Regions from separate parts of the Halomonas zincidurans B6 genome, predicted to be linked through region 1. Evidence: predicted binding sites of a transcription regulator. Region 1 holds the regulator's gene; the other holds the start of a gene.
What was found. The regulator FNR, encoded in region 1, switches genes on or off when oxygen is low (the NO sensors DNR and NnrR bind a similar motif). The targets are predictions, from matches to a motif close to TTGATNTANATCAA.
Positions count from the first base shown of each region.

Region 2: kdgD (5-dehydro-4-deoxyglucarate dehydratase) is a predicted target of FNR. The motif match lies at 4,203-4,216, and genes of this name have one in related genera.

Region 1 covers NZ_JNCK01000001.1:1,339,846-1,354,904, reverse strand. Annotated here, with positions in the region: gene ytfE (iron-sulfur cluster repair protein YtfE) at 1-521, shown strand, start outside; gene HALZIN_RS0106320 (SirB2 family protein) at 621-1,010, shown strand; gene HALZIN_RS0106315 (oxygen-independent coproporphyrinogen III oxidase) at 1,124-2,470, opposite strand; gene fnr (fumarate/nitrate reduction transcriptional regulator Fnr) at 2,571-3,317, opposite strand; gene HALZIN_RS0106305 (nitrate reductase subunit alpha) at 3,616-7,383, shown strand; gene hmpA (NO-inducible flavohemoprotein) at 7,601-8,785, shown strand; gene narL (two-component system response regulator NarL) at 9,122-9,763, opposite strand; gene HALZIN_RS0106290 (type IV pili methyl-accepting chemotaxis transducer N-terminal domain-containing protein) at 9,760-11,598, opposite strand; gene HALZIN_RS0106285 (MFS transporter) at 11,929-13,281, shown strand; gene HALZIN_RS0106280 (NarK family nitrate/nitrite MFS transporter) at 13,350-14,747, shown strand; gene narH (nitrate reductase subunit beta) at 14,971-15,059, shown strand, end outside.
Region 2 covers NZ_JNCK01000001.1:2,583,459-2,598,517, forward strand. Annotated here, with positions in the region: gene HALZIN_RS0112090 (mandelate racemase/muconate lactonizing enzyme family protein) at 1-231, opposite strand, end outside; gene HALZIN_RS0112095 (TRAP transporter large permease) at 265-1,545, opposite strand; gene HALZIN_RS0112100 (TRAP transporter small permease) at 1,550-2,083, opposite strand; gene HALZIN_RS0112105 (TRAP transporter substrate-binding protein) at 2,150-3,154, opposite strand; gene kdgD (5-dehydro-4-deoxyglucarate dehydratase) at 3,188-4,105, opposite strand; gene HALZIN_RS0112120 (phosphatase PAP2 family protein) at 4,974-5,513, shown strand; gene HALZIN_RS0112125 (bifunctional DedA family/phosphatase PAP2 family protein) at 5,544-7,595, shown strand; gene HALZIN_RS0112130 (PepSY domain-containing protein) at 7,955-8,287, shown strand; gene HALZIN_RS0112135 (COG4705 family protein) at 8,540-9,373, shown strand; gene HALZIN_RS0112140 (response regulator) at 9,469-10,134, shown strand; gene HALZIN_RS0112145 (sensor histidine kinase) at 10,110-11,492, shown strand; gene sixA (phosphohistidine phosphatase SixA) at 11,571-12,059, opposite strand; gene HALZIN_RS0112155 (NAD(P)H-dependent glycerol-3-phosphate dehydrogenase) at 12,056-13,117, opposite strand; gene HALZIN_RS0112160 (NAD(P)(+) transhydrogenase (Re/Si-specific) subunit beta) at 13,242-14,684, opposite strand; gene HALZIN_RS0112165 (Re/Si-specific NAD(P)(+) transhydrogenase subunit alpha) at 14,702-15,059, opposite strand, start outside.

The DNA.
Region 1 (15,059 bases):
GGTGCGAGGCCAGCGCCAACGAACTGATCGATCACATCCTGACCCGCTATCACGCCGTGCATCGTCAGCAACTGCCCGAACTCATTCGCCTGGCCCGGCGCGTCGAGCAGGTTCACGGCGAGCGCCAGGACTGCCCCGCCGGCCTGGCCGAGCTTCTCGAGGGGATGCATCAGGAAATCGAAAGCCACCTGCAAAAGGAGGAGATGATCCTGTTCCCGACGCTCAAGCGTGGCCTCGCCCACAACATGCACGGACCCATTGCGGTCATGCGATTCGAACACGACGAGCATGGCGAAACGCTGGCCCGGCTGATGGCGTTCACCGATGACATCCAGACGCCCAAGGGCGCCTGCACGACCTGGTGCGCACTGTATGCCGGCCTGCGCGAATTCCGCGAGGACCTGATGCAGCACATCCACCTGGAGAACAACGTGCTGTTCGAGCAGGCCACCGCAGATCAGGTAGCGCTGGGTGAATCATCGCCTGCTTCGCCGATGGCAGGCGAATTGCCCCGCGCATGATCGTAATCAAGCCTCACGGATCGGCGGCTCCCTAGGCTGAGACAGGAAACATCGACTGTCATGCTCTGAGCAAGGACGCCTTTTTTTACGGAGACCCGCGTGGACTATTTCCTGATAAAAAATATCCATATGACCGCCGCCGGTCTCAGCCTGGGGCTATTCGGGCTGCGCGCATGGTGGTCGGTTCGCGCGTCTCCACAGCTCCAGCGGCGCTGGGTAAAGGTGTTGCCGCACCTGATCGACACGGTACTGCTGGCGGCGGGGGTGAGTTTGATGATCATGCTGCGCGCCTGGCCTACCCAGCAGCCTTGGCTGGCGGCCAAGCTGATCGCCCTGGTGGCCTATATCGTTATCGGTACCTTGGCGATCAAGCGCGGCAGGACATCGACGATTCGCGCCGCGGCTTCGTTGGTCGCCATCGCCCTCTTCCTGTACATCGTCGGTGTGGCGATGAACCACAATCCGCTTTCCTGGCTAGCAGGCGTCTGATGCGCCGTTCGCATGCGCACGGGCGTAACCCGGCCGCTCAGCCACCCACAAGCCGAAGGCAGGCTTGCCTGAGGCAAATTGGCGGTGGAAACTTCCATTCGCGGCAGTGCAGTTCAGATCATCTGCAGGTAGCGTGGCCGCCCCTCGCTAAAAGCGCCGTCGAAGAGCATGACCAGACGCTCCATCAGCAAGCCCCCGGACTGCGTCGGCTCAATGCCGTCGCGTCGAAGCTCGACCAGGTCATCGCTCGCCATGGCCTGCAGGGCCAGCAGCTCAGGCGCGAAATAGTTGCGAAACACGATGCGATGAGCTTTCTCGACAGTCGCATATCGAACGTTGCCGCCCCCCATGAGGTGCTGGATAACGGCTTGTCTCACTCGGTCATCGGCAGTCAGTTCATAGCCTCGGCAGATGGCCAGCTGACCCGCGTCCAGACGCGCACAGTAATCCGGCAATTCCCGCGCATTCTGGTAATAGCCATCGTCGAGATGGCTGATTGCACCGGCCCCCAGCCCGATGCAGTCGGCCTCGCCCCGCAGATTGTAACCCTCCAGGCAACGCTGCAGCTGGCCATGGCGTTGCGCAGCCACCAACGCATCGCTGGCAAGCGCAAAGCGCCCCATGCCCAGATGCACGTAACCGGCCGGCGCCAAGCGCTCCACGCCTTGCGCCAGCAGAGCCAGGACAGCGCCACGCTCGGGCGTTGCGATCCGCTGCCACGGAGCCGATGGGCAAGAGAACGCCGGCCAGACAGCCGCGCCGCACAAGCCATCGCGATACAGGGTAATGCGCTCGGGACGTAGGCTGACCAGGCGCTCGAGCAACGCCGAGAAGCCAACCGCCGTGCGTCCGGACAGACGCAATGCCAGCTCGGTGACGGGCAGGTGGCTACGCTCAGGGCCAGCGGGGGCTGGCCACTCGTCCGCCGGTTGACGCTCACCGGGCACGCCGGCCGGCGTCTCAAGGTCTTGTAGGTCGACGAGCAACCGGTTGAAGCCGAGAGCGGCCAGCAGGGGCAGGCGTTGCGGTGACAGACCGCGAGAATCGATGCGCAACGCAAAGTCGCGATCGCGGCTACGCTTCAGCCCGAAATGCACGTCCAGCTCGGCGAGCAAGCCAGCCAGTTGACCGTCTCCGAGACGCCCCGCCCCGTTCCCGCTCAGCACGAGCCGCTCGATTCGGCGATCGCCATCGAACAGGGCGCTCTGAAGCGCTATCTCGCGCTTGAGATATCCCAGATATCGAACTGGCCCACGGCTATCGTGGCCCAGCCAGGAGGGCACATGGACATAAACCGTCAATGGCTTGGGGATGGGGTCTTCATTGCTGGCAAGCGCCACCAGCCGGTAATCGTCCGCCGAGCGCTTTTCCGGCAAGCGGACCAGGGTGGGAAAGAGTCCGTAATCCGGGGCCGGCCGGTCATGCTTAACGAGCAGAGCGAGATCGATGGAACGGTTCATTGGGCTACCGCAGTGAGCAGATCCAGACTCACCCTAGCGCGCACTACCGACAATGAGCTTGACCGGAATCAAGCCGTCAAACGAAGCCCACTGCGCCTGGTCAAGCCCGCGCCGCCTGGGCACCTTGCGCACCGAACGCCAGCCCCTGCATGGCGCAGATATCGACGATCTCGACCTCCTTGCCGGCGATGCTGACCAGGCCCTGCTCTTCCAGGCGACGGAAGGTGCGGCTCATGGTCTCGGGCACCAGGCCCAGATAGTTGCCCAGGTCGAGGCGCGACATCGGCAGGCGGAAACGTTGCGCCGAAAGGCCGCGGCTGGCGAAGCGCTCGGAGAACGTGAGCAGCACCACGGCCAGGCGCTGTTCGGCGGAACGCCGCGTCAGCAGGTGGTTGGTGCTCTGTTCGGCGAGCAGCTCGCGACTCATGATGCGCATCAACTGATGCTGCAGGGCCGGTGTGCGGTCGCTCAGATTCTCCAGTTCGGCATAGGGAATTTCACACACGCTGGCGGTTTCCAGAGCAACAGCCGTCGAGGGGTGATCCCGCGAGACGATGGCGTCGAGGCCGATGACCTCGCCCGGCAGATGGAATCCCGAAATATGCTCGTCGCCATTGGCCATGAGTGTCGTGGTCTTCACCGCCCCGGTACGCACCGCATAGATCGAGTTGAAACGTTGTCCGGCCTGAAAAAGAAGGGTGCCCCGGGACACCGGCTTGCGACGCTGCACGATCCCCGCCAACCTGCCGACGTCTTCCACCGGCAGGTTATCGGGCAGGCACAACGTGCGCAGACGACAGTTGTGGCAGTTATCGCGTGTCTCGCTCAGCGTCGCAATGCGGGTCATGGCGTGTTTCTCCTTTCTGCGCGCAATGTCATGAGCACGATGTTACCCAACGCCCGCCTAGCCCCCGATAACCATTTAGAGGTAGTCCGGGTGATATTGCGAGGTAAGCGAAGGAGTTCGCTACCCAACTTGACTGAAATCAAAATCGACCCGCCACGATCTCCTTAAGGTGATCTCAGTTCAAGCAGGGGAGGTTCGCCATGGCAAGCCAGCTGGCACACCACACCTCTTGGCCCGGCGACGTGACCGAGCCGACGACTCCCTGACTCCTGACCGGACTTCATAGAGGCAAGCAGCAATGAGTCATTTTCTCGACCGCCTGCAGTATCTGGGCAAGCCCCGCGAGGCATTTGCCAATGGCCATGGCGAAACCCGCAGCGAATCCCGTGACTGGGAAGACGGCTATCGTGCGCGCTGGCAGCACGACAAGGTCGTGCGCTCCACCCATGGGGTGAACTGTACCGGTTCGTGCAGCTGGAAGATCTACGTCAAGAACGGCCTGGTCACCTGGGAAACCCAGCAGACCGACTATCCGCGCACCCGCCCCGACCTGCCCGACCATGAACCGCGCGGCTGCCCCCGCGGCGCCAGCTATTCCTGGTACCTGTACAGCGCCAACCGCCTCAAGTACCCGCTGGTGCGCAAGCGCCTGATCAAGCTGTGGCGCGAAGCGCTGGCCCAGTACATCGACCCGGTGCTGGCCTGGGCCGCCATCGTCGAGGATCCCGCGAAGACCGCGCAGTACAAGAAGGCCCGCGGCATGGGCGGTTTCGTGCGGGCCGAGTGGGACGAGCTGGAAACCCTGATCGCGGCGTCCAACGCCTACACCGCCAAGCAGTACGGCCCCGATCGCATCATCGGCTTCTCGCCGATCCCGGCGATGTCGATGGTCTCCTACGCCGCGGGCACCCGTTACCTGTCGCTGATCGGCGGGGTGTGCCTGTCGTTCTACGACTGGTACTGCGACCTGCCGCCGGCCAGCCCCCAGACCTGGGGCGAGCAGACCGACGTGCCCGAATCCGCCGACTGGTACAACTCGAACTACATCATCGCCTGGGGCTCCAACGTCCCGCAGACGCGCACCCCCGATGCGCACTTCTTCACCGAAGTGCGCTACAAGGGCACCAAGACCGTGGCCATCACCCCGGATTACGCCGAGGTCGCCAAGCTGTGCGATGAGTGGTTGAGCCCCAAGCAGGGTACCGATGCGGCACTGGCGATGGCCATGGGCCACGTGATCCTCAAGGAATTCCACCTCGCCAAGCCCAGCGCCTACTTCACCGATTACGTGCGTCGCTATACCGACATGCCGTTTCTGGTCGAACTGGAAACCCGCGAGGACGGCACTTTCGCCCCCGGCAGGCAGCTGCGCGCCAGCGACTTCGATGCCAACCTGGGCCAGGACAACAACCCGGAGTGGAAGACCGTGGCCTGGGACCAAGCCAGCAACCGTCTGGTGGTGCCGCGCGGCTCCATCGGCTTCCGCTGGGGTGAAAAGGAAAGCGGTGAAGGCCGCTGGAACCTCGAGCCGCTCGACGCCGAGGGTAACGAGGTCTCCCTGCAGCTGTCGCTGGCCAAGGGCCACGACAGCGTCGCCAAGGTCGGCTTCCCCTACTTCGGTGGGATCGCCCACGAGCATTTCAACCATGTCGCCGGCAACGACGTGCTCTATCACAGCCTGCCGGCCAAGCGCCTGCCCCTGGCCGACGGCCGTGAAGTGCTGGCGGTGACCGTATTCGACCTAATGGTCGCCAACTACGGCATCGACCGTGGCCTGGGCGCCGAAGGCGAGGACGACGGCGCCACGGCCTACGACCAGGTGCGTCCGTACACCCCCGCCTGGCAGGAGCAGGTCACCGGCGTGCCCACTGCGCGGGCCATCCGCCTGGCGCGTGAATTTGCCGACACCGCCGACAAGACCCATGGCCGTTCGATGATCATCGTCGGTGCCGGTATGAACCACTGGTACCACATGGACATGAACTACCGCGGTCTGATCAACATGCTGATCCTGTGCGGCTGTATCGGCCAGAGCGGCGGTGGCTGGGCGCACTACGTGGGCCAGGAGAAGCTGCGCCCGCAGACCGGCTGGCTACCGCTGGCCTTCGGTCTCGACTGGCAGCGTCCGCCGCGCCACATGAACGGCACCTCGTTCTTCTACAACCACTCCAGCCAGTGGCGCTACGAAAAGCTCGAAGTCAGCGAACTGCTCTCGCCCATGGCCCGCCGCGAGGATTTCACCGGCAGCTTGATCGACCTCAACGTGCGCGCCGAGCGCATGGGCTGGCTGCCGTCCGCGCCGCAGCTCGACACCAACCCGCTGCAGCTCGCCGAAGCCGCCCGCCTCGCCGGACAGGACCCTGCCGATTACGTGGTCGCCCAGCTCAAGAGCGGCAACTTGCGCTTCGCCGCCGAGGACCCGGACAGCCCGCAGAACTTCCCGCGCAACCTGTTCGTGTGGCGTTCCAACCTGCTCGGCAGCTCCGGCAAGGGCCACGAGTACATGCTCAAGTATCTGCTGGGTACCAAGCATGGCCTGCAGGGCAAGGACCTGGGCGACATGGGCGGCGCGCTGCCCGAGGAAGTCACCTGGCGCGAGGACGCTCCGGAAGGCAAGCTCGACCTGCTGGTGACCCTGGACTTCCGCATGTCCACCACCTGCCTGTACTCCGACGTGGTATTGCCGACGGCGACCTGGTACGAGAAGGACGATCTCAACACCTCGGACATGCACCCGTTCATCCACCCGCTGACCGCGGCCACCGACCCGGCCTGGGAAGCGCGCAGCGACTGGGACATCTACAAGGGCATCGCCAAGGCGTTCTCGAAGGTGTGCGTCGGCCACCTGGGCCAGGAAACCGACATCGTCACCCTGCCCATGCAGCACGACTCCCCGGCCGAGCTGGCCCAGGCCGAGGTCAAGGACTGGAAGAAAGGCGAGTGCGAACCGATCCCCGGCAAGACCCTGCCGCACCTGATCGCGGTCAAGCGTGACTATCCGGCAACCTATGAGCGCTTTACCTCGGTCGGTCCGTTGCTCGACACGCTGGGTAACGGCGGCAAGGGCATCAGCTGGCAGACCCAGCCCGAAGTCGAGTTGCTCGGCAACCTCAACCAGCGCAAGACCGAGGGTCCGGTCACTGGCCGCCCAAAGATCGAGACGGCCATCGATGCCGCCGAGATGATCCTGACGCTGGCTCCCGAGACTAACGGCAACGTGGCGGTCAAGGCCTGGAATGCGCTGTCCAGGATCACCGGCCGCGAGCACGCCCATCTGGCGTTGCCCAAGTTTGATGAGAAGATCCGCTTCCGCGACATCGTCGCGCAGCCGCGCAAGATCATCTCCAGCCCCACCTGGTCGGGCCTCGAGGACGAGCACGTGTCATACAACGCGGGCTACACCAACGTTCACGAGCTGATTCCGTGGCGCACGGTGACCGGTCGCCAGCAGCTCTATCAGGATCACCCCTGGATGCGTGCCTTCGGCGAGAGCCTGCTGGTGTATCGTCCGCCCATCGATACCAAGGCCGCGGCCAGCGTCTCGGTGCCGCAGGATAACGGTAACCCCGAGATCGCGCTGAACTTCCTCACGCCGCACCAGAAGTGGGGCATTCACTCCACCTATTCGGACAACCTGCTGATGCTGACGCTGTCCCGGGGCGGCCCCATCGTCTGGCTGTCCGAAGATGACGCCCACGCCATCGGCGTGGAGGACAACGACTGGATCGAGGCCTACAACGCCAACGGGGCCATCGCCGCCCGGGCGGTGGTCAGCCAGCGGGTCAAGACCGGCATGGCGATGATGTATCACGCTCAGGAGCGCATCGTGAACGTGCCCGGATCGGAAGTGACCGGCACCCGCGGCGGCATCCACAACTCGGTGACCCGCGTGTGCCCCAAGCCGACTCACATGATCGGCGGCTACGCCCAGCTGTCCTACAGCTTCAACTACTACGGCACCGTGGGTTCCAACCGTGACGAGTTCGTCATCGTGCGCAAGATGCACCATGTCGACTGGCTCGATGGCGAAGACAACGACAGCGTGCAGGAGAGAGTGAAAGTCTGATTCCGCCCCGCTTCACTGACATGACGGCGAATCGTTCCGTGGCAACCGGGCGAATTCGCACCATCGCAGGCTCGGCGCTGCTTGATGGCATTGCCGATTTCGACTGCTCTCAGTCAATGAATTTAGCCTCGGGTTGAAGACATGGGCACGGCCCATCGCGTCCTACAGCGACCCGATCGAATCACCCCAGACAGACCAGCTTGAAAGGAGTTGTAATATGCTGACAAATGCCCAGGAGCAGATCATCGAGGCCACGGCACCGGTCGTGGCGGAACATCTCGATGCCATTACTCAGCGGTTCTACCCGCTGATGTTCGAGCGCTATCCAGAAGTCACCCCCTTGTTCAATCAGGCCCACCAGGCGGATGGCGGGCAACCCCGGGTGCTCGCCAGCGCCGTACTGGCCTATGTGCAGCTGCGCAAGGACCCCGCGAAAGTCAGGACGACGCTCGCCACGGTAGTCAGCAAGCACGTGTCGCTGGGGATACGGCCCGACCAGTACCCGATCGTCGGCGAATGCCTGATGGCGGCCATCGGCGAGGTTCTGGGCGATGCGGTCACGGCCGAGGTGGCGGATGCCTGGGGCGCCCTTTATCAGGAACTGGCGACGCTGCTGATCGAGCTGGAGGAAGCCAGCTACCGTGAATTCGCCGAACGCCCCGGCGGCTGGCGGGGCACGCGGCGATTCCGTATTGCCGAGACCCGTCAGGAAAGCGCGGTGATTCGCTCATTCGTGCTGAAACCGGTCGATGGCGGAGCGGTCGCCGATTTCCAGCCGGGCCAGTTCGTCGGCGTCAAGCTGACCATCGATGGCGAACCGGTGCATCGCCACTACAGCCTGTCCGGCTTTCCCAATGGAAAAAGCTATCGCATCTCGATCAAGCGCGAGCCCGGCGGCCGGGTCAGCCAACACTTTCACGATGAGCTGGCGGTCGACGACGAACTGGAACTTCTCCAGCCCGCGGGGCAGCTGATTCTCGACGAGACCACCGCCCCGGTGATGCTGATCAGCGGCGGCGTCGGCCAGACGCCCATGTTGCCCATGGCCTGTCGTGCGCTCGAACAGGGTCGCCAGGTCGTCTATCTCCACGCGGCCCAGGAACGCGAGCATCACGCCTTCGCCGATGAACTGGATGCCTTGGCCAAGGAGGATTACCCCGGCATATTGACATCGGTGACACTCTACGAACGGGGCGAACGAGACGACCGGGCCGACCACATCGGCCGCGTCAATCGTGAGCTGCTCGAGCGTTACCTTCCCGTTGATTCGCCCGAGTGTTATTTCGTCGGTCCCCAGGGGTTCATGACCGCGGTCGACGAGGCACTGAAGGCGCTCGGCGTGCCCGCCGAACGACGCCATTATGAACACTTCGGACCGTCACGACCGCTTCATGCGGCTTGAGTCGCCGCTCCGACATCGGCGCTGGTTGCCCAGCCACGCAACATGCTCATGAATGACAAGAAGCCAGTCGCCGCAGCGGCTGGCTTCTTTCTCTCAAAACGACGTTACGTTACGTGATGCCGGTACAGAATCGGCCTGCCTTGATTGAAGTCATGTCGGCACTGCGCGTCACGGGCGTCATGCCGGTAGCGGCAGGTTACCGGCTTGACGCGAGTCACAGGTAAACAGGCCTCGCGCCAGCGAGGATGAGCGCAATACGAGATCGAGAATGACAAGGCCGATCACATCGTCATGCACAAGGATTCGGCGCTGAGCAAGATCGACGAGTAACCGAGTTCATGAAACCCCGTGGTTGACTGCCCACACCGCCGCCTCCACCCGCGAACGCAAGCCGAGTTTCCTGAGCAGGTTCTTGACGTGAACCTTGACCGTGCCCTCGGTGATGTCGAGCCGGCGCGCGACCATCTTGTTGCTCATGCCGCGCGCCAATGCACGCAGGATATCCAGTTCCCGCGAGGTGAGCGTCGCCAGCGCATCGGCGGGCGCGGCGCGGCCGCCGCTGACGATGCCGGCGAGGATGGCGGCGAGTTGCGGGCTGATCACCAGCTTGCCCTCGGCCGCCTCCTTGATGCGCGCCAGCAGGTCCTCGGGTTCCATGTCCTTGAGCAGATAGCCGTCGGCGCCGGCGCGCAGCGCGGCGACCACGTCATCGTCGGCGTCGGAAACGGTGAGCATCACGATCCGCGTATCGATGCCGTTGCTGCGCATCTGGCGCAGCGCCTCGAGCCCGTCCATCTTGGCCATGTTCATGTCCATCAGGATCAGGTCGAGATCGAGTGTGCCCGCGACCTCGACGGCCTCGATACCGTTGGACGCCTCGCCGGCGATGACCATGTCCGGGTCCATCTCGACCAGCTGGCGCACGCCGCGTCGGAAAAGCGGGTGATCGTCGACGATCAGGATGCGAGTCTCGCTCATCCCGCGCCTCCCAGCATATTGACCGATTCACTCCCGGTGGTGACCTGCGGGGTGAAACACAGCGTGACCTCCGCCCCCCCTTCATCTCGATTGTGCATAGCGAGCGTACCGCCCAGGCCGATCGCGCGCTCGTCCATGATCGTGGTGCCATAGTGGTTGAGCCGCACGTGCTGCTCGGGCAAGCCCACCCCGTCGTCGCGGATGCATACCTTGACCTGACCCGAACCGGTGGTCTGCAGGTGGATATCGCAGTTTTCGGCCCTGGCGTGGTGGACCACGTTGGAAAGCGCCTCGCGCACTATCTGTAGCACATGGATCTCCTCGTTGGGGGTCAGCGGGCAATGCCGTAATTCGTACTCGAGCAGGATCTTGAGATCGCAGCGCTGGGCGAACTCGCGCACCGTCTCGTTGAGCGCCGCCTCGAGTCCCGGTTCGGCCATCTGCAGGCGAAAGGTGTTGAGCAGCTCACGCAGCTGCCGGTAGGCCGAGCTCAGCCCCTCGCGAAGCTCGTCGATGACCGCTTCCTGGTCGGTCGAGGAGCCCTGCTGACGAATCAGCGCCTGCAGGCGCGCCACCTGAATCTTCAGGTAGGAGAGCGACTGAGCCAGGGAGTCGTGCAGTTCGCGGGCGATCACCGCGCGTTCGTCCATCAATGCCAGGCGGCGCTGTTCGTCGTTGTTCTGGGCCAGCGACAGGGCGGTGGCGATCAGCCCCGCCACGGTCTCGACCAGCTCCAGCTGCCGGCGCAGCGGCGGATTACCCGCCGGATATTGCATCAACAGCACCCCATAGCGGCGGCCGGATTCGCTGACCACCACCGGGCGCACCCGCGGCGGCACCCGCCCGCCGCTCAGGCAGGGGCCGCAGTCGGGAGCTTGGCAGAAATCGGGGCGATCGCCCAACTGGGTCGAGATTCGCTGATAGGCGCGCTCGGCCTCGCCCTGCGACAGGCACAGGGTGATCGGGCCGAGCCCCGTGACCTGCTCCAGATGCTCGAGCACGTCGCGGAAATCCTCGCTGCCGGGGGTCGAGCTGTTGAGCTGACGCGCGGCCTGGTAGAGCAGGCGCAACGCCTCGTTGCTGCGCTTGAGCTCAGCGGTCTTGGTCTCCACCCGCTGCTCGAGCTGCGCATATATCTGCGTCAGGCTCTCGTTCATCTGATTGATGGTGCGCGAGATCAGGCCCAGCTCGTCATTGCCCGCGTAAGCCAGGCGCCCCTCGAAATCGCCGTGATGCACCCGATTGACCACCTTGAACAGCTCACGCAGCGGCGGCATCACGTCATTGACCAGCTTGTACATGGCGCCGATAACCATAATCAAGGTCAGAAACAGAGCGATGCCCTGGAGCAGGCGCAGCAGTTGGATGCGCGACTCGGCTTCCTGCTGCAACTGACTGACCAGGCCATTCACCGCACTGACGAACTCGGCGGTCTGGTCGATCAATACCTGTGGCGGGCGCTGTTCGATATTTTTCAGCAGGGCCGGGCGCAGCATGCCCTTCCACATTTCGGTCACGGCCGCGTACCGCTCGGTCAGTGGATGCTGCGGATCGTCGGGAATCAGCGAAGTGATGGCCGGGCCGGTCAGGCTGGCATCGAAGCGCTCGAGCTGTTGTCGCAACACGCCGTCGTTTTCCGCTGTCTGCAGGCGCGTGCTTAGCAGACGGTAAGCCTGCATGCGCAGCGAGCCGGTCTGATTGATGGCCGCGGCATCGCCACTCGATGTCTCGGCGATCATGATCGACCCGAGCATGCTGATCAGGGCGAGAATGACGATTCCCGCCATGGTAAGGCCGGCTCGAAAGATCAGCGAGCGGGTAAGCGATAGCTCCATGTTCACTCCGGACAGGACTACCCCCAATGCCCCTGTGATGATTCAGCGAGCACCGGCGCACCCCCACCTCTCAATAAAATTCTTTTAAAACAATATATTGTAAAGACACCCGGCTACCTCTTAAGGAGTAGCCGAGCACCAGCCGAACCCGCCTGCCCATCGCCCCTGTGGATTCCCTTGATTCGAGTCAACAACGCCCCTGTGCATCGTGCCTATGGTTGCCACAGGTTCCGCCGGGCGGGCTCGCGATGGCAAGCCAACACGTCAAGCGATTATCCGTGCCCACCCTGACTCCCGCTCGATCATTTCACTCGTGACAGGAAAGCCATCATGAAGAACCTGGAAGGCGTAACGAGGCCCGATCAATACCGGGCACTGGCACTGAGTACCTTAGCGTTCACCGTGTGCTTTGCGGTATGGACGATTTTTTCGATTATCGGCGTGAGGATCAAGCAGGATCTCGGCCTCAGCGAGACGGAGTTCGGCATCCTGGTCGCAACCCCTGTGCTGACTGGCTCCATCAGCCGGATCTTCCTCGGCATCTGGACCGAACAGCTCGGTGGCCGCCGGGTATTCAGCATCCTCATGCTCGTGACCTCGGTGTGCGTATTCCTGCTCTCCTACGTGGAGACCTACTGGATGTTCCTGATCGCCGCCCTCGGTGTGGGTCTGGCGGGCGGATCGTTCATCGTGGGGATTGCCTACACCTCCTACTGGTTCGAGGAAGAGCGCCAAGGCACCGCGCTGGGAATCTTCGGCGCCGGCAACGTGGGGGCGGCGATCACCAATTTCGGCGCCCCGTTTTTGCTGATCGCTCTCGGCTGGGAACGCACTGCGGTGATCTACGCCGTGGTCCTGGCGATCATGGCGGTGGTTTTCTGGGTATTCACCCAGGAAGACCCGATGACGATGGCCCGTCGCCGTGCCGGCGTCCGTGGCACTTCCGCGCTCACCCAACTCGAGCCTTTGCGTCATCCCCAGGTATGGCGTTTCGCGCTCTACTACTTCTTCGTGTTTGGCGGCTTCGTCGCCCTCGCCTCCTACCTGCCGCGCTACTACGTTGGCGCTTACGATGTGAGCATCGCGGTCGCCGGTACTCTCACGGCGCTATATTCGCTGCCGGCAAGCGTGTTCCGGGCCTTTGGCGGCTACCTCTCAGATCGCTTCGGCGCCCGCGCGGTCATGTATCTGACCTTCATTGTCTCGCTGATTTGCCTGTTCCTGCTCGCCTACCCGGAGACGCGATACGCTGTTCAGGGCAAGGAAGGCCTGATCGAGTTCAGCTTGGCGATGCCGCTGTGGGGCGTGGTAGTGCTGACGGTGCTGCTCGGTTTCTTCATGTCCCTGGGCAAGGCGGCCGTCTACAAGCACATCCCCGTCTACTACCCGAATCACGTCGGCTCCGTCGGAGACCTGGTGGGCATGATCGGCGGTCTAGGCGGCTTTTTCCTGCCCATCACCTTCGGGATCGTGCTCGACCTCACGGGCGTCTGGACCACCTCTTACATGGTGATGTTCGTGCTCGTCGCCGTTTCCCTGGTCTGGATGCACGTGGCGATCCGGCGCATGGAGCGCCGGCACATCCCCGAGCTCTCCGAAAAGCGCTATCGGTACCTGCCGGAAGCTCAGTACTCGACGGACGGAAACCACCGCAAGACCGGGGAGACGGATGCCCGAGCCTAACCACGCCAACGGTACAGCCGGGGCACCGGGCCCCGGTCGTCACAAGCACCCATCAGGAGATGACGAGCATGTCCATGGACAACACGCTACACAAAGGTGAGCACCCGCGGGTGCTCACCGACTGGCGCCCTGAGGATGCCGAATTCTGGGAGCGCGGCGGCAAGGCCATCGCCAAGCGCAATCTGTGGATTTCCATTTTCTGTCTACTGCTGGCCTTTTGCGTATGGATGGTCTGGTCGGTGGTGGTCGCCAAACTGCCCCAGGTGGGGTTCGGCTACACCTCCAATCAGTTGTTCTGGCTGGCCGCGCTGCCGGGCCTGTCCGGCGCCACGCTGCGCATCTTCTACAGCTTCATGGTGCCGATCGTCGGCGGCCGACGTTTTACCGCGCTGTCCACCGCTTCGCTGGCGCTTCCGGCGCTGTGGATCGGCTTTGCGGTGCAAAACCCGGACACCCCCTATCTGGTCATGCTGATCGTGGCATTACTGTGCGGACTCGGCGGCGGTAACTTCGCCTCCAGCATGGCCAACATCTCGTTTTTCTATCCCAAGCGCGAGAAGGGCAATGCCCTGGCGCTCAATGCCGGACTCGGCAACCTGGGCGTCAGCGTCATGCAGTTCGTGGTGCCGCTGGTGATCACCGCCGGGATCTTCGGTGCGCTGGGCGGCGAGCCGCAGACGCTGGGGGACAGTCAGCGCCTGTGGTTGCAGAACGCCGGCTTCATCTGGGTACCGTTCATCCTGCTCGGTACCGCGGCCGCCTGGTTCGGCATGAACGACATCGCCAGCGCGCGCTCCTCGTTCAAGGATCAGTCAGTCATCTTCAAACGCAAGCACAGCTGGCTGATGTGCATGCTCTATACCGGCACCTTCGGCAGTTTCATCGGCTATTCCGCCGGCTTCCCGCTGCTGGCATCCAACCAGTTCCCCGAGGTCGACGTGCTCAAGTTCGCCTTCCTGGGGCCGCTGGTGGGGGCGCTGTCGCGTGCCGGCACCGGCTGGGTCTCGGATCGTTTCGGCGGCGCTCGGGTCACGCTGTGGGTGTTCGCGGGGATGATCGCCGGTGTCGCCGGGGTGCTGTTCTTCCTCGGCATCAAGGACCAGCCTGGCGCGTTCTGGGGCTTCTTCGCCATGTTCCTGCTGCTGTTCTTCTTTACCGGGGTGGGCAACGCCAGCACCTTCCAGATGATCCCCGAGATCTTCCGTCAGGAGGTGGCGCGCCTGATGCCGTCACTGAATAGCACAGCGCAGCGTCAGCAGAGCGACAAGGAATCCGCGGCAACCATCGGCTTCACCTCGGCGATCGCCGCCTACGGTGCCTTTTTCATCCCCAAGACCTTCGGCAGCTCCATCGCGTTGACCGGCGGAGCGGAATCGGCACTCTACGGCTTCATCGCCTTTTACGCGCTCTGCATGGGCCTGACCTGGTTCTATTACACCCGCAGGAATGCCGAGACGCCCTGCTGATCCAGCTCGACCGCATGACTGAAGCAGCGCTCCGGCGCCGAGCGGCGGCGCCATGACTTGATTCGAGTCAAAAACTTGACTCGCCAAAAGCCCCAAAGTGGCTTTCGAAAAGACGCTTCAATGGTCCAGAGAAACATCGTGCAGCGGCCTGAACCGGCGGACACGCCTGCCCCTTGCAACGCTGCCGACTGGTTGAAGACACAACTACCGCGGAGACCGTGATATGAAAATTCGCTCACAGGTGGGCATGGTCCTCAACCTCGACAAGTGTATCGGCTGCCACACCTGCTCGGTGACCTGCAAGAACGTCTG
Region 2 (15,059 bases), 1.2 Mb from region 1:
GAGCTTCTCGGTTTCCAGCGGGTTCTGACCGATCAGCGCCGCGGCGTAGATGTCGACCACCGCCGCATTGGCCTTGGCCGGCCCCAGGCACTCGCCCCAGCCCACCGTGCCGTCGTCGCAGACCACCTCCACCAGACAGTGCTGGCGCCGTTCGAAGCGCATCGAGGCGCTTTCGAAGGCTTGGTCGAGTTTATGGTCGAGGAGGTGCGTGTGTATCTTTTCGATCTTCATATCGGACAGCCAATGATCGTATGGAAGTAAGCGCTATTCGAAGAAACCCGGCAACGTCAGCGAGATCGCCGGCACGTAGGTCACCAGCATCAACACCACGAACAGCGCCAGGTAGAACGGCCAGATGGTGCGTACCGTCTGCTCGATCTTGATCTTGCCGATCACGCTGCCCACGAACAGACAGGTGCCGACCGGCGGCGTACACAGCCCCAGGCCGAGATTCATCATCATGATGATGCCGAACTGGATCGGATCTACGCCGAACTGGGCCGCCACCGGCAGGAAGATCGGCGTGATGATCAGGATCAGCGCCGCCATGTCCATGATCATGCCCAACCCCAGCAACAGCAGGTTGAGCATCAACAGCACGACGTAGGGGTTGTCGGAGATGCTCAGCAACGTATCGGTCAGCAGTTGCGGCACACTGTACAGCGCCAGCAGATACGAGAATGCCGAGGCGCAGCCCACCAGGATCATCACCAGCGACGTAGTGCGCACGGCCTGATAGACCGCCCGCTTGAACGACTCCCAGCGCAGCTCGCGATATACCAAACTAGTCACCACGATGGCGTAGATCGCGCCGAAGGCGCCGGATTCGGTCACCGTCAGGATCCCCGAGAGCACCCCGCCGACAATGATCACGGCAGTCAGCAGTCCGGGTAGCGCCGCCGCGAAGCTGACGATCAGCGCCATCCAGCCGGGGAACGGCTCGCCCCCGTAACCCCGCTTGACCGCCACGATGTAGGCTGCCAACGCCAGGACCAGACACATCAGCACGCCCGGCACGATACCGGCGATGAACAGTTTGGTTATCGAGATGCCGCCGCCCGCGGCGACAGCGTAGAGGATCATGTTTTGGCTGGGCGGAATGACCACCCCGGCGATGGAAGACGTTACGGTCACGTTGACCGCGTAGTCGGCGTCGTAGCCCTTTTCCTTCATGGCCGGGATGAGGATCGAGCCGAGCGCCGAGGTATCGGCGACCGCCGAGCCGGAGATGCCTCCGAACAACATCGACGAACTGACGTTGACCATGCCCAGCCCGCCACGCACTCGGCCCACGGCCGCCGAGGCCAGTCGCACCAGCCGGCTGGAGATCCCGCCATGCAGCATCAGTTCGCCGGCAAAGATGAAGAACGGTATGGCCAGCAGCGAAAAGACCGAGATACCGGAAAGAATTCGCTGAAAAGCCACGAACAATGGCAGGCCTTCGTAGAGAAAAGCTCCGACCGCCGCCAGGCCAACGGCGAAGGTCACCGGAGCGCCGACGATAAGACCCAGAAAGAACAGGCCGAACAGGATCGTAAGTCCCATAAGATCAAACCTCTCGTGACTTGAGCAGGCGCTGAGCGATATTGACGCAGGAGAACAAGACCATCAGCACACCGCTGATCACCAGCGGTGCCGCACGCCAACTCTCGGAAAAGCCGATTATCGGAATGGGACGACTGAGATTTTCCATGACCAGTTGCCAGCCCTGCCAGGTCATGAAAAAACCGAAGAAAGTGACGAAAAGATCGGCAATATAGCGCATGATTTCACGTGGAAATGCGGGCAGTCCCTCGCGTACGAAATCGATGGCCAGGTGACTGTTATTGCGCACCCCGGCGGCTGCGCCGAGGAAAGTGATGTAGACGACAATAACCAACGATGTCTGCTCGACCCAGGTTGGCGTATCGTTGAGTACATAACGTCCGAAGACCAGCCAGCCGAAGGTGATGACCATGAAAACCATCAGCACGCCCGCCACGATGATGCAGAAATGGGCGATACCATCCAGAAATCTATCCAGCAGTGTCTTCGGAGTTGCTTCTGCATCCTGATCACTGATTTGATCGAAGTAGGAACTCACGGAGGTTAATCCTTTCAAGCCCCCCCGGGTCGATACCGGCCCGGGGGAGTTCATGGATTGATACGATTACTGCTGCGCGGCCTGGATATCGGTGACCAGCGACTCGAGTTGCGGGTTCTGCTTGACGAACTCGGCGTAGATGGGCTGCATCTTTTCCTGGAATGCCGCTTTGTCGGTCACTTCGTTGACCTCCACGCCAGCGCTGACAATTTTCTCGCGGCTAGCCTTGGAGCCCTCGGCCCAGAGTTGCCGCTGTTTCTTGGCGGCGTTCTCTGCAGCCTGACGAACGATCTGCTGATCTTCTTCGCTGAGATCTTCCCAACTGGACTTGGCGATACACAGACACTCCGGCAGGATCAGATGCTCGGTCAGTGAATAGTACTGGGCAATTTCGTAGTGGCCACTAGACTCGTAAGAGGGATAATTGTTCTCGGCGCCGTCGATAACCCCGGTCTTGAGCGCCTGATAGACGTCACTGTAGGCCATGGGTGTCGCATTGCCGCCCAGGTTATCGATCATCTCCACGTACAAGTCGTTGTTCATCACGCGGACCTTGAGCCCTTGGACGTCCTCGGGCGTTTCCACCGGACGAGCGGTGTTGTAAAGACTGCGCGCGCCGGAGCCGAACCAGGACAGGGCGATGAGGTTCTTTTCGGCGAGCGCATCGGCGAAGCGGTCGCCTATTTCACCGTCCATGACCTTGTACATGTCTTCAACGCTATTGAAGATGAACGGCAGCGATAGCACGTTGGTGGCCGGCACGATCGGCCCCATCGGGCCCATGTTGAAGTTGGCAAAGTCCAGCGCGCCGCTGCGAGTCTGCTCGATGGCGTCCGGCTGGTTGCCCAGAACCCCGCTGTTATAAACCTTGGGCTCGACACGACCCTCGGTCTTCTCGGCGACCTCCTTGGCGAAACCTTCCAGCGCTACGGTATTCGGGTAGCCCGGTGGCTGGATGTTCCAGCCCCGCCACTGCTCGGCCTGGACCGGCATGGCCATGGCGGTCAGTGCACCCGCAATCGCGGTGACTTGCAGGCAACCGGCTACACTAAAGCGCTTACTTGTTTGCATGATATGACTCCTGTTGTATCGCTGGTTTTGTCGTTATAGCTGATGGGCTGTTTCAACCAATCTTTCGAGTTGCTGACGCTCGTCCAGGCTCGGCATGACAAGCGGAGAGCGTACGTTTCCGGCAGGCTTGCCGATGATGTCGGCGCCCGCCTTGATCAGGCTTACTGCATAGCCCTTCTTGTTATCGCGAAGTTCGATGAAGGGAATGAAGAACTTCTGGGTAATGTCTCGAACCACCTCCTTATTGCCTTTCCTGAGCTCCCGGTAGAACTTCACCGCCATTTCCGGCACGAAGTTGAATACCGCCGAGGAGTAGGTGTTGACGCCGATGGACAGATACGCCTCGGCGAAGATCTCGGCGGTGGGCACGCCGCCCACGTAAACCAGGCGATCGCCGACCGTCTTGACGATCTTGTTGAGCGCCTGGATGTCACCCTTGCCGTCCTTCAGGCCGATCAGATTGGGGCAGGCATCGGCGAGCTTTTGCACGGCGTCGGCCTCGAGAATGCCGTTGCCGCGGTTGTAGTAGATGACGTTGATCGACGTCGAATCGCAGATCTGGCGGGCGTACTCCACCAGGCCGTCCTGCGGGCATTCGGTGAGGTATGGCGGCATCAGCAGGATACCGTCGGCGCCCGCTTCTTCGGCGGCCTTGGCGTAGGCCTGGCCGGCGCCAACGCTCAGCCCGGCGCTGGCGATGACCGGCAGCTTGCCGCCCACCGCCTCGACGGCCTGGGAAACGATCGCGCGGTACTCGTCCAGCGTCAGGTTGAAGAACTCGCCGGTCCCGCCGGCCACGAATACGGCGGAGATGTCATGACTGACGAACCACTCGAGGCGCTTGCGATAGCCCTCGGCATCGAAGGCGCCGCTGGCGTCGAAGTCGGTGATGGGGAACGAAAGCAGGCCATCGCCGACCGCTTTCACGACATCGTCTCTTGAAAAACTCACGTTCGTTCCTCTTGCTCGAGCCCCGAAGGCTTTTGATTGACAAAGCGGGTAAATGGACAGCAACGGCTCTGTGATCGAACTTGGCTTTGCCACCTGCTTGTCATACATCATACAAGTTCCAAAGGTAGGCAGTTGGGAAAGGCATGGCAACAGCGACCATGGTCTAACGAACAAAAGTCTATAATCCGCTTCACTCACAAAGACTCTGATCCAGCGTTGTAAAGCTTCTTGCTGGCGGTCACTCTCTTCAGTGATCTGTATCTCCGGCGTAAGGTAAACGTTCATTCCACGACGTGGTTAACCATCTCACGGAGAGGCTTCAATAACTCCGGCGAGACCTTGTATTGTTTGGTGCCGTCCTCGGTCAGCACAATCACGCTCTTGCGGTTGAACCTGGTGACGATCCCCACGATGGGTGAGACGGCATAGGCTGCAACAACCAGCGCAAGCGCCCGAGCTATCCACGGTGTGCGCGAATCGCGCGCGGCTAACCAGACTGCATGTACATCCCGCTTGATCGTTCGCGCCCATTGTTTGGCGTTCCAGATTAGGGCCTGTTGACGTTTCGTCGCGGCCGCGACGAAACGTCAACAGGCTCTAAGATTTCGTTAAGACTTTATCTCCATAGTCGCCACTCCCCGATTCCCGGAGAGGCCTTGTCATGTTCCTGCTCACCCGTCTACGCCGCCACACCGCCATGCGCCAGCTGGGCAAGCGTTTGGAAAAACGTGCCAAGGCGTGGCTGTAGCGCTGGCTCGGCCGCCGTGCTGTCGCGAAAAGCGATGCTTCCCTCCAGCCCGGCGGCATGGGCGTCGCGATAGCGTGACGGGGACGCGACAATATCTATCCTTCCCTCTCCGGAGTCACCGTGTCACCCGATATAGCCCTGCTGCATGCCATCAACGGCTTGGCCGGCCAGTTTCCCGCGTTCGATACCTTGATGATCGCCCTCACCCAGTTCGGCGTGCCGCTGATGGTGCTGGCCGTGGTGCCGCTGTGGTGGGCCCGCTCGCAGCGTGACCGGGCGCGTCACCTGGCGGCCTCGGCGGGTCTGGCATTTCTCGGCGGGCTGGCGCTCAACCAGCTGATCGTGCAACGCCCCCGTCCTTATACCGAGGGCCTGTCGCATCTGCTTATCGCGCCGAGCGCCGATCCATCGTTTCCTTCCGACCATGCCACCGCCGTCACCGCCATCGCGGCGACCTTCCTGCTACAACGCCGCTTGCGCGCAGGCGGTACCTTCGCCCTGGTCGCTCTGCTGGTGATGATCTCGCGCGTCTATGTCGGCACCCACTATCCGAGCGATATCCTCGGCGGTATGGCCACGGGCTGTCTGGCGGCGCTGGTGATCAGAGGTTTCTATACACGCGAGGGCTGGCTGAATCGCCGCCTGGTACGCTTGCTATAATCCCGAACCCCTGGCCGGAGCCGCTATCCGATGCTGGAAACCCTCGTCACCGACATCACGCAACTGGCTTCGCAGCACAGTGCCATCGCCTATGCCATCGTGGGCCTGTCCGCCATGGCGGAGGCACTACCGGTTGCCGGCACCCTGGTCCCGGGCTCGATGCTGATCGTCGGCATCAGCGCCCTGGTCAGCAGCGGGGCGCTGGGCACCGTACCATTGATCCTCGCCGCGCTGGCGGGGGCAATCGCCGGCGACGGCATCTCCTTCTGGCTCGGATACCGCTACGAGTCACGCATTACCGGTATCTGGCCGCTGAGCCGTTACCCGCAATGGGTGGCGCGGGCCGAGGTGTTCTTTCAACGTCATGGTGGCAAGGGCGTGTTCCTGGCGCGCTTCGTTCAGGGGCCGCGCGCCTTCGTGCCGCTGGCAGCGGGCATGAGCGGCATGCCGCCGGGGCGGTTCTATGTCGTCAATATCGCCTCGGGGATCATCTGGGCCACCACCCATGTGCTGACCGGGGTGCTACTCGGCGAGTCGCTCCACGTGGTCGCTCAGATCGCAGGGCGCCTGGTGGTGCTGTTGGTGCTGGTGGCGCTGCTGGTCTGGATCGTCATCTGGCTGACCCGCCGCGTACTGCTGACCCACGGGCTTCAGGCGCTGCAGACCGGCATGACGCGTCTGGAACACTGGTGCGCGCCGCAGGCGTCGGCCCCGCAGCGCGGCGTGGCACGTCTGCTGGCCACCGTGCGGGGCGAGGGGTTGATGCTGGTCACTGCCATCGCGGTGCTGCTCGGCTGCCTGTGGCTGTTCCTGGGCATCCTCGAAGATCTACTCACCGGTGACCAGCTGGTGCAAGCTAACCAGGCAATCTTCCATGCCTTCCAGGCACTGCGCACCCACTGGGGCGACACCCTGATGTTGGCAATCACCGAGTTCGGCGACAGCTTCGTGACCACCAGCCTCTCCGTGACGGTCGCCGCCTGGTTGCTGGCGCGCCGTGCCTGGTCCAGCGCACTCTACTGGCTGGCCGCGGTGGGTGGCGCGGCGCTGTTCACACCGCTGATCAAGGCGCTGGTCCACTGGCCGCGTCCCACCGCCGGGCTCTACAGCGGCTGGGAGGCCTTCTCTTTTCCCAGCGGTCACGCCACCATCAACACCGTGCTGTACGGCTTCCTGGCCTATCTCGTCGCTCGGGCCCTGCCCGCCCGCCGGCGCGTCTGGGTGGTCAGTGCCGCAGCCCTGACGGTGATCTTGATCTCCGTCTCGCGCCTATATCTGGGCGCTCACTGGCTGGCCGACGTCAGCGCCGGCATCGCCATCGGCACCGTCTGGGTGATCCTCCTGGCGATCAGCCACCAGCGTCGCCACGCGCCGCTCCGGGAGACACGCGGACTGTCGCTCGTGGTGCTACTGACCGTGGCCGTGGTCTGGCCGTATAACATCAATCAGCAGCTAGCCACCGATCGTGAGCGCTACGCGCCCCAACCCACGCTTCAGCAACTGGCTTGGCAGGACTGGTCGCAGACAGCCTATCAGCAGTTGCCGGCGCGTCGCATCGACCTGGGTGGCGAGGGCGAGGAGCGCATGGTCCTGCAATGGGCGGGGCCACTGGCTAGCCTGCGTCAACGCCTGAGTGACGCCGGCTGGCAGGTCGATGTGCCCTGGACGCCGGTCAGTACCCTGCACTGGCTGAGCCCCGGCCATGCGGTCGCGGGCCTGCCGACGCTGCCGCGTCTCAACAATGGCCAGCCCTCCGCCCTGCGCGCCACACGCCCGATCACCGGACAGCCGGGCCGCCGCCTGGTCCTGCACGTCTGGCCCACGGAATTCACCCTGAGCGATACCTGCCAAGCCTCGCCCCAACCACTGTGGAGCGGCTCGCTGAGAGTCCAGCAGCGCCGCGACCTGCTCGGCCTGCTGGCCCTGGAACGCGACGTCTCCGGCGTCACCGATACCCCGGCCCTGTTGAAGCAGGCTCTGCAGGCACCGGACGCGGCTATCCGTCTTCTGACCCCGTCCGCCGACGCGCCGTTGCTGCTTGCCACCCCTGCGAGCCTCGTGCCGCCATGTAGTAGCAACTGAAGACCTGGGCCGGCGCCGTCTACCTGGCGACGCGCGTGGTCATGGTCTTGCACCCTGGTCGATGAGCCACGTGCCAAGGGACCCGTCTCAGGCCGCGTGCGCAGAGCTTGGAATCGCGCCGCCGGGTACGTGGCTATCAGGACATACACCGGCCGTCGGGACAGGCCCAGCGCTTGAGCAGCGGCGGCCACATGCGACACCAGCGACACGAAATCGAATGACGCACCTTGCAGACCAGACAAGGAAGGGTTCCAGATTGACGCGCTACAATTCGGATTTTATCCGTTTCCTCAGTCCCAGCTAAGTGTTCACCGGTAACGTGCATCGTGCAGTCCTTCAACTCACGAGGTACAGATATCATGTCCAAATATCCAAAACTTATCCTCATCAGCTTTATTCTCGCCGGCCCAGCGGTCGCCGCTCAGGCGAAGGAGATATCAGGCAATGATGCCAGCAGCATCAGCCAGGCCGCCATTCCCCTGACCCAGGCCGTGAAGGTTGCCACGGATAATAGCGGCGGCAAGGCGACCCACGCCGAGTACGAGCAGACCAAACAGGGTCCGGCCTTTGATGTGGAGGTAGTCAAAGGCGACCAGACCTGGGACGTCCGGGTGGATGCTGAAACCGGGCAACTGATCTCGTCAGTCAAAGACGTCGCCGATCACGACGACCAAAACGACGAAATTGACTGATCGGCGCACTGCCTGGCTGATACCGCATACACCCGGTTGTCAGCCGGCTCTGCTGTAAGCGGCAATGGCGGCATTCTCCGGGCTCAGGCCCGGGCTTGCCGCCTTGTCCCCTACCGCGATGCCAAGTCAGCCGTTGCACTGGCCCACTTCATCCACGCATCCACGGTTTTTCGATCTGCCGTTCAGCCGCGGCTGGGTGACACAGTCAATTCAAAATCACACGGATGCCTTCAACAAACGGAGCTTAACGCTATGTCTGCCAAACCCGACACCAACTCCCGCTCGACAACCGTCGGTCAGCCCGAGCATGAATCACCGTTCCCGTCCCTGATGAGCAAGGTCCCTGAGATCACCCTGCTGTTCTGGATCATCAAGATGATGTCCACGACCGTCGGCGAAACGGGGGCCGATTTTCTGGCGGTCGATATGGGCTTCGGCCTGGTCGGCACTTCCCTGGTCATGGGGACCATTTTCTTCGCAACTCTGCTTGCCCAGATCAAGGCGCGAAGCTATATCCCCTGGCTTTACTGGACGACAGTGCTGCTTATCAGCGTTTTTGGAACGCTGATCACCGACATCATGACGGATCAATTCGGCGTGCCGCTGACGGTTTCCTCGGCCGTTTTCAGTGTGGCGCTTATCATCACATTTGCAATCTGGTATCGGGTCGAGCATACCTTGTCGATTCACTCCATCTTCACCCGGCGCCGAGAACTGTTTTACTGGGCAGCTATCCTGTTTACCTTTGCACTCGGCACTGCTGCAGGCGATCTTGTCTCCGAGGGCATGGGCGCCGGCTACCAGCTTTCACTGTTCCTGTTTGGTGGTCTGATTGCAGTGACGGCACTCGCTTACTACACGTTTGGGGCCAATGCCATACTGACATTCTGGATTGCCTACGTGCTGACCCGCCCTCTGGGTGCCTCTCTGGCAGATATGCTGACCAAGCCAACGGCCGAGGGTGGTCTTGGCCTCGGAGCCACGGGTACCAGCGAACTCTTCCTGGTAACTATCGTGGTACTGGTCGGCTATCTGACCGTAACCCGAAAAAGGTCCACTACGCCAATCGTGGGAAGCACAGACTGAAACAGCCTTGGACCTCGAATCTATGGCATGGTAACGACATGTCAATTCAGATGCGGAACGACGACATGGTTTCGCCGGCACGGACAGGATGAACGATGCGGATACTGGTCGTTGAGGACGACAGCATGATTGGCGAGGCAGTCGTTGAAACCCTTAAGGAGGCGGCGTATGCGGTTGACTGGGTACAGGATGGCAGACATGCCATAAGCGCCGTCACGACCGACCACTATGATATGGTGCTGCTCGACCTGGGCTTGCCGGGCCGCGACGGTATTGAGGTACTCCGTGCCATTCGCGCCGCCCGGCTGACCGTCCCGGTCATGATCATTACCGCTCGTGACCGGCTGGAAGATCGGGTAACGGGGCTGGATGAAGGTGCAGACGATTATATGCTCAAGCCATTTGATCTGGCGGAGCTGACGGCCAGAATGCGCGCCCTGTTCCGGCGCAGCAATGGTCAGGCCGAGCCGGTATTGAGCAATGGCCATGTCTCGCTTAACCCCGCCACCCGAGAGGCACAGGTTCCGGGGGTCGAAGCGGTTCGCCTTTCGAACCGCGAGTTTTCACTATTGCAGGCTTTATTGTTGCGCCCGGGAGCAATCCTCTCGAGAAGTGCTCTGGAGGACCGCCTGTACGGCTGGGGCGAGGAAGTCGAGAGCAACGCGGTTGAATTCCTGATTCATTCGGTACGGAAGAAGCTGGGCGCTGACACCATCAGAAACGTCCGAGGTGCGGGATGGACGATCCCGAAGAACCCGTGAAGCGAACATTGCAATTTCGGCTGTCAGCGTGGCTCTCGGGAACGATCGTGGCAGTGGCGGCTGTTGCCGGTACATTCTCGTTCTTCTCTGCGCTGAATGAGGCCAACGAACTGCAGGATAACTTCCTCAGACAAACTGCGGCCATGTTTGATCGTTACCCGGATCTCATTGTCACGGATCCCAACCACCGCCCAAGCACGGATGAAGAATGGGAAGACTATGTGTTTGTTCAAAGCCTCAATTCCGGCTCACCACTCCATCGGGATAAACCGGCTCTGCCCGAGACACTTCCCGAGGGCGTACAGACCCTTACCCTGGAAAATAATTCCTACCGGATTTTCGTTACCACACTGGACACCGGCGTACGATTGGCCGTTGGCCAGAGAACCGCAGTCCGCGACGAAATTGCCAGGGGCGGTGCATTCAGGACCCTATTACCCTTTCTGATTCTGGTGCCCATTTTGGTATTGCTGACGGGAGATATCATTCGTAAGATATTTCGTCCCCTGACCGCGATGGCCCATCGACTTGACCAAAGCCAGGATCAGACTCTGCGGGCGCTGGACGAACCTGATCTGCCTCCGGAAATCGAGCCCTTCGTTGTCGCCATCAACCGGCTTCTGGATCGGGTGGCTCAATCGGTCGCGCTCCAGAGACGTTTTATTGCCGATGCGGCCCATGAATTGCGCACACCCTTGACGGCCCTGTCTCTTCAGGCTGAACGTCTGTCCGCGACCCCTCTGGGTCCAGCAGGCCGGGAGCGAGTGGCAATCTTGCGCGGGGGCATCCGGCGCACTCGCAATCTGCTCGATCAACTACTCACCTTCACCCGCTTGCAGGAAACCCGCACTGAGCACCCGCAAAAGACTTCGCTTGGCGCAGCGCTGCAAACCATCATCGAAGACATGATACCGCTGGCCGAGTCCCGTCAGATCGATTTCGGCCTGGTTACATCCGTCGACGGCGTGCCGCTTTGGGTGGCGGCTGGAAATGCCGATGTCCAGATTCTGCTGACCAACCTGATCGGCAATGCCCTGAATTACACCCCCGCGCAGGGCCGGGTCGATATCAGTGCCCGGGAGCAGAATGAAGGGATCGAGCTGGTGATTGCGGATACCGGACCGGGCATTGACCCGGCTGAGCGCCAGCGGGTGTTTGATCCGTTCTACCGGGTACTGGGGCAGTCCGCCAACGGTTCGGGGCTTGGTCTGGCCATCGTCAAGTCCATAGCAGACAGACTCGGCGCGCGCATTTCACTCGACAATGCCTACCCCGAACCGCCTTTTGGCTTGCGGGTCACCGTCATTTTGCCTGCGAGCGAATCCGGGGCGTCCGATGTTATGCCGAGTAGGTCGTAATGCCCCATCAGCCTGGTCGCGCAACGGAATCAGTGCCTGGTTGACACACAGGAGACTCGCCGGTAGGAATCAGCCAAGCTATCCAGCGAAGTCGGCGGGATGACGAAACCCGCGCAGCTCGGCACAGCCCGCCGCCCAGATGTCGGCTTCGAGCACGGCAATGGCTGCGGTGGGCATCGGCAGTTGACTGCGAGGGTCGCGCTCCACCAGACGAGCGGTCAGGCTGCCCACCAGCGGCATATGGCTGACCAGCAGCCAAGCGGTCCTTTCGGCCTCGGCTTGCAGCCAGTCGATCACCGCCTCCACCGAATCGTCCGGGGTGATCAGCTCCAGCGTCTCGACGCGCTTGCCGAGCCGCTCGGCGACGATGTTCGCCGTCTGCTGAGCGCGCACGTATGGACTCGCCGCGATACGCAGCTCGCTGGCCTGAGCCGGAGTCAGCGAGCGTGCCAGCCAATCCGCCATGAGCGCGACCTCTTCACGGCCCTGCGCGGTAAGCTCGCGCTGCTCGTCAGGCCGACCGTTGGCCGCCTGGCCGTGGCGCATGACCCATAGCGACTGGCTCATGAGCCCTCCTCGCGCCGCTTGGCCTGCACGACCTCCTCGCGCGCCAGGGTGAACTCCACGTCGCTGCTCTGCTCGCCCTGCATCAGCAGCCTGGCCATGTCGCGAGCCGGAACGCCGTTGAACAGGACCTGATAGAGCCCTTCGCAAAGCGGCATGTAGATGCCCTCCTCGTGGGCCTTGCCGCGCACCAGGCTCACCGTGTTGACGCCCTCGGCCACCTGCCCCAGCGCCTCGATTGCCTCGTCGAGGGTCCGGCCCTCGCCGAGCGCCTGGCCCACCCGGTAGTTGCGCGACAGGTTCGACGAACAGGTCACGATCAAATCGCCGACGCCGGCCAGGCCGAGGAAGGTCATCGGGTTGGCACCCAGCGCGACGGCGAAGCGGCTCATCTCGGCGAGCGCCCGGGTCATCAGCATGCTGCGGGTGTTCTCGCCCATGCCCAGCGCCGCGGCCATGCCGGCGGCGATGGCGTAGATGTTCTTGAGCGCGCCGCCAAGCTCGACGCCGTAGCGGTCGTTGCTGGCATAGACGCGAAAGTAATCGCAGCCCAGCGCATTCTGGACCCTGGCCCGGGTCAGCGCATCGTCGCTGGCGATAACCGTCGCGGTCAGTTGCTTCTGAGCGATCTCCGAGGCCAGGTTGGGGCCGGAAAGCACGCCGATATGCGGCGAGTCGGTCTCCTCCTCGAGGATCTGGCTCATCAGCTTGAAGCCGTCGGCCTGGATACCCTTGGTAGTGCTGACGAGTATCTGCCCGGGCTGCAGCCAGCGGTTGGCCTGGCGGATCACACTGAGAAACGCCTGGGAGGGGATCGCCACGAACACCAGGCTCGCGCCTTCGATCACCGCGCGCAGATCGCTCGAGGCGACAACCCTTGGGTTGATGGCGAAATCGGCAAGATAACGCCGGTTGCGATGGTCGCGATTGATCGCCGCCACCTGGTCGTCGTCGCGCAGCCACTGATTCACGGCGGCACCGTTGTCGGCGGCGATGCTCGCCAAGGCCGTGCCGAAACTGCCGCCGCCCAGCACGGCCACCTGAAGTCGCGGGTCGCTCATGGTCCATCCATTGACGGTGAAAGACGCCCCAGTGTAACCAAAAACACCCCGTTCGGGGCGTTGTATGCAACGATGGACGAAGCAGCCCCGGGCGGCCGGCCAGCGGCGACCGTCCGGGTAGCACTCACTCGATCAGCGGCACCAGAGTGTCGATGCTGGACTTGGCATCGCCGTAGAGCATCCGGGTGTTGTCCTTGAAGAACAGCGGATTCTCGATGCCCGAGTAGCCGGTTCCCTGGCCGCGCTTGCAGACGAACACCTGCTTGGCCTCCCAGACCCGCAATACCGGCATGCCGGCGATGGGGCTGTTGGGATCTTCCTGGGCGGCCGGATTGACGATGTCGTTGGAGCCGATGACGATCACCACGTCGGTCTCAGCGAAGTCGTCATTGATCTCGTCCATCTCCATGACGATATCGTAGGGCACCCTGGCCTCGGCGAGCAGCACGTTCATGTGCCCGGGCAGACGCCCCGCCACCGGGTGAATGCCGAAGCGCACCTGCTTGCCGGCGCTGCGCAGCTTGCGCACCAGCTCGCTGACGGCATTCTGCGCCTGGGCCACTGCCATGCCGTAGCCCGGCACGATGATCACGCTGTCGGCGTCGTTCAAGGCGCTGGCCACCCCATTGGTGTCGATGGCCACCTGCTCGCCCTCGATCTCGGCGACCGGGCCCTGGCTGCCGCCGAAGCCCCCCAGGATCACGTTGACGAAGTTGCGGTTCATCGCCTTGCACATGATGTAGGAGAGGATCGCACCGGAAGAGCCGACCAACGCGCCGGTGACGATCAGCAGGTCATTGGACAGGGTGAAACCGATCGCCGCCGCCGCCCAGCCGGAATAGCTGTTGAGCATCGACACCACCACCGGCATGTCGGCGCCGCCGATGCCCATGATCAGGTGCCAGCCGATGAAGAACGCCAGCAGCGCCAGCAGCAGCAGCGTCCAGAAGCCGGCACCGTTGAGGTAGGCGATCGCCAGCAGCAGGCACAGCAGCGCCGCGCCGGCATTCAGCCAGTGCCCGCCCGGGTACTGACGCGCCTTGCCGTCGATCTTGCCGGCCAGCTTGCCGAAAGCGATGATCGAGCCGGTGAAGGTCACCGCGCCGATGAACACCCCCAGCACCACTTCGATCTGCAGGAAGGTCAACTCGGCCGGCGTCTTGGAGGCCAGCGTGGCGGCGAAGGCCGACAGGCCGTCCAGCGACTCGCCCGCGGCGCGCAGAGCCAGTACCCGGGTACGCTCCAGGTCGGCATTCCAGCCGACGAACACCGCCGCCAGCCCGACAAACGAGTGCAGCGCCGCGACCAGCTGCGGCATCTGCGTCATCTCCACCCGCTTGGCCACCACGGTACCGATGATCGCGCCGATGATCATCATCGGAATCATCAGCCAGTAACCGCCCACCCCCGGCCCGAACATGGTGAACAACACCGCCACGGCCATGCCGACGATGCCGTACCATACGGCCCGCTTGGCCTTTTCCTGATTGCTCAACCCGCCCAGCGAGAGGATGAACAGTACACTTGCCGCAATTGCCGCGGCCGAAACGAATTCATTACCCAACATTGTGTGCCCCCGCGGCTTTAGGATTTCTGGAACATGGCCAGCATCCGGCGTGTCACCAGGAAGCCACCCACGATATTGATGGACGCGACCAGCACCGAGATCCCGGCGAGCAGGCCGACCAGCCAGTTGCCGGAACCGAGCTGCAGCACCGCGCCGAGGATGACGATGCCGGAAATGGCATTGGTTACCGCCATCAGCGGGGTATGCAGCGAATGGCTGACGTTCCAGATCACCTGGAAACCGACGAAGCAGGCCAGCGCGAAGACGATGAAATGCTGCATGAACGAGGCCGGTGCAACCTGACCGAGCAACAGCATCACGGCACCGCCCACCACGAGCAGCCCCAGCTGGCGCGTGGTCTGCGCCTTGAAGGCG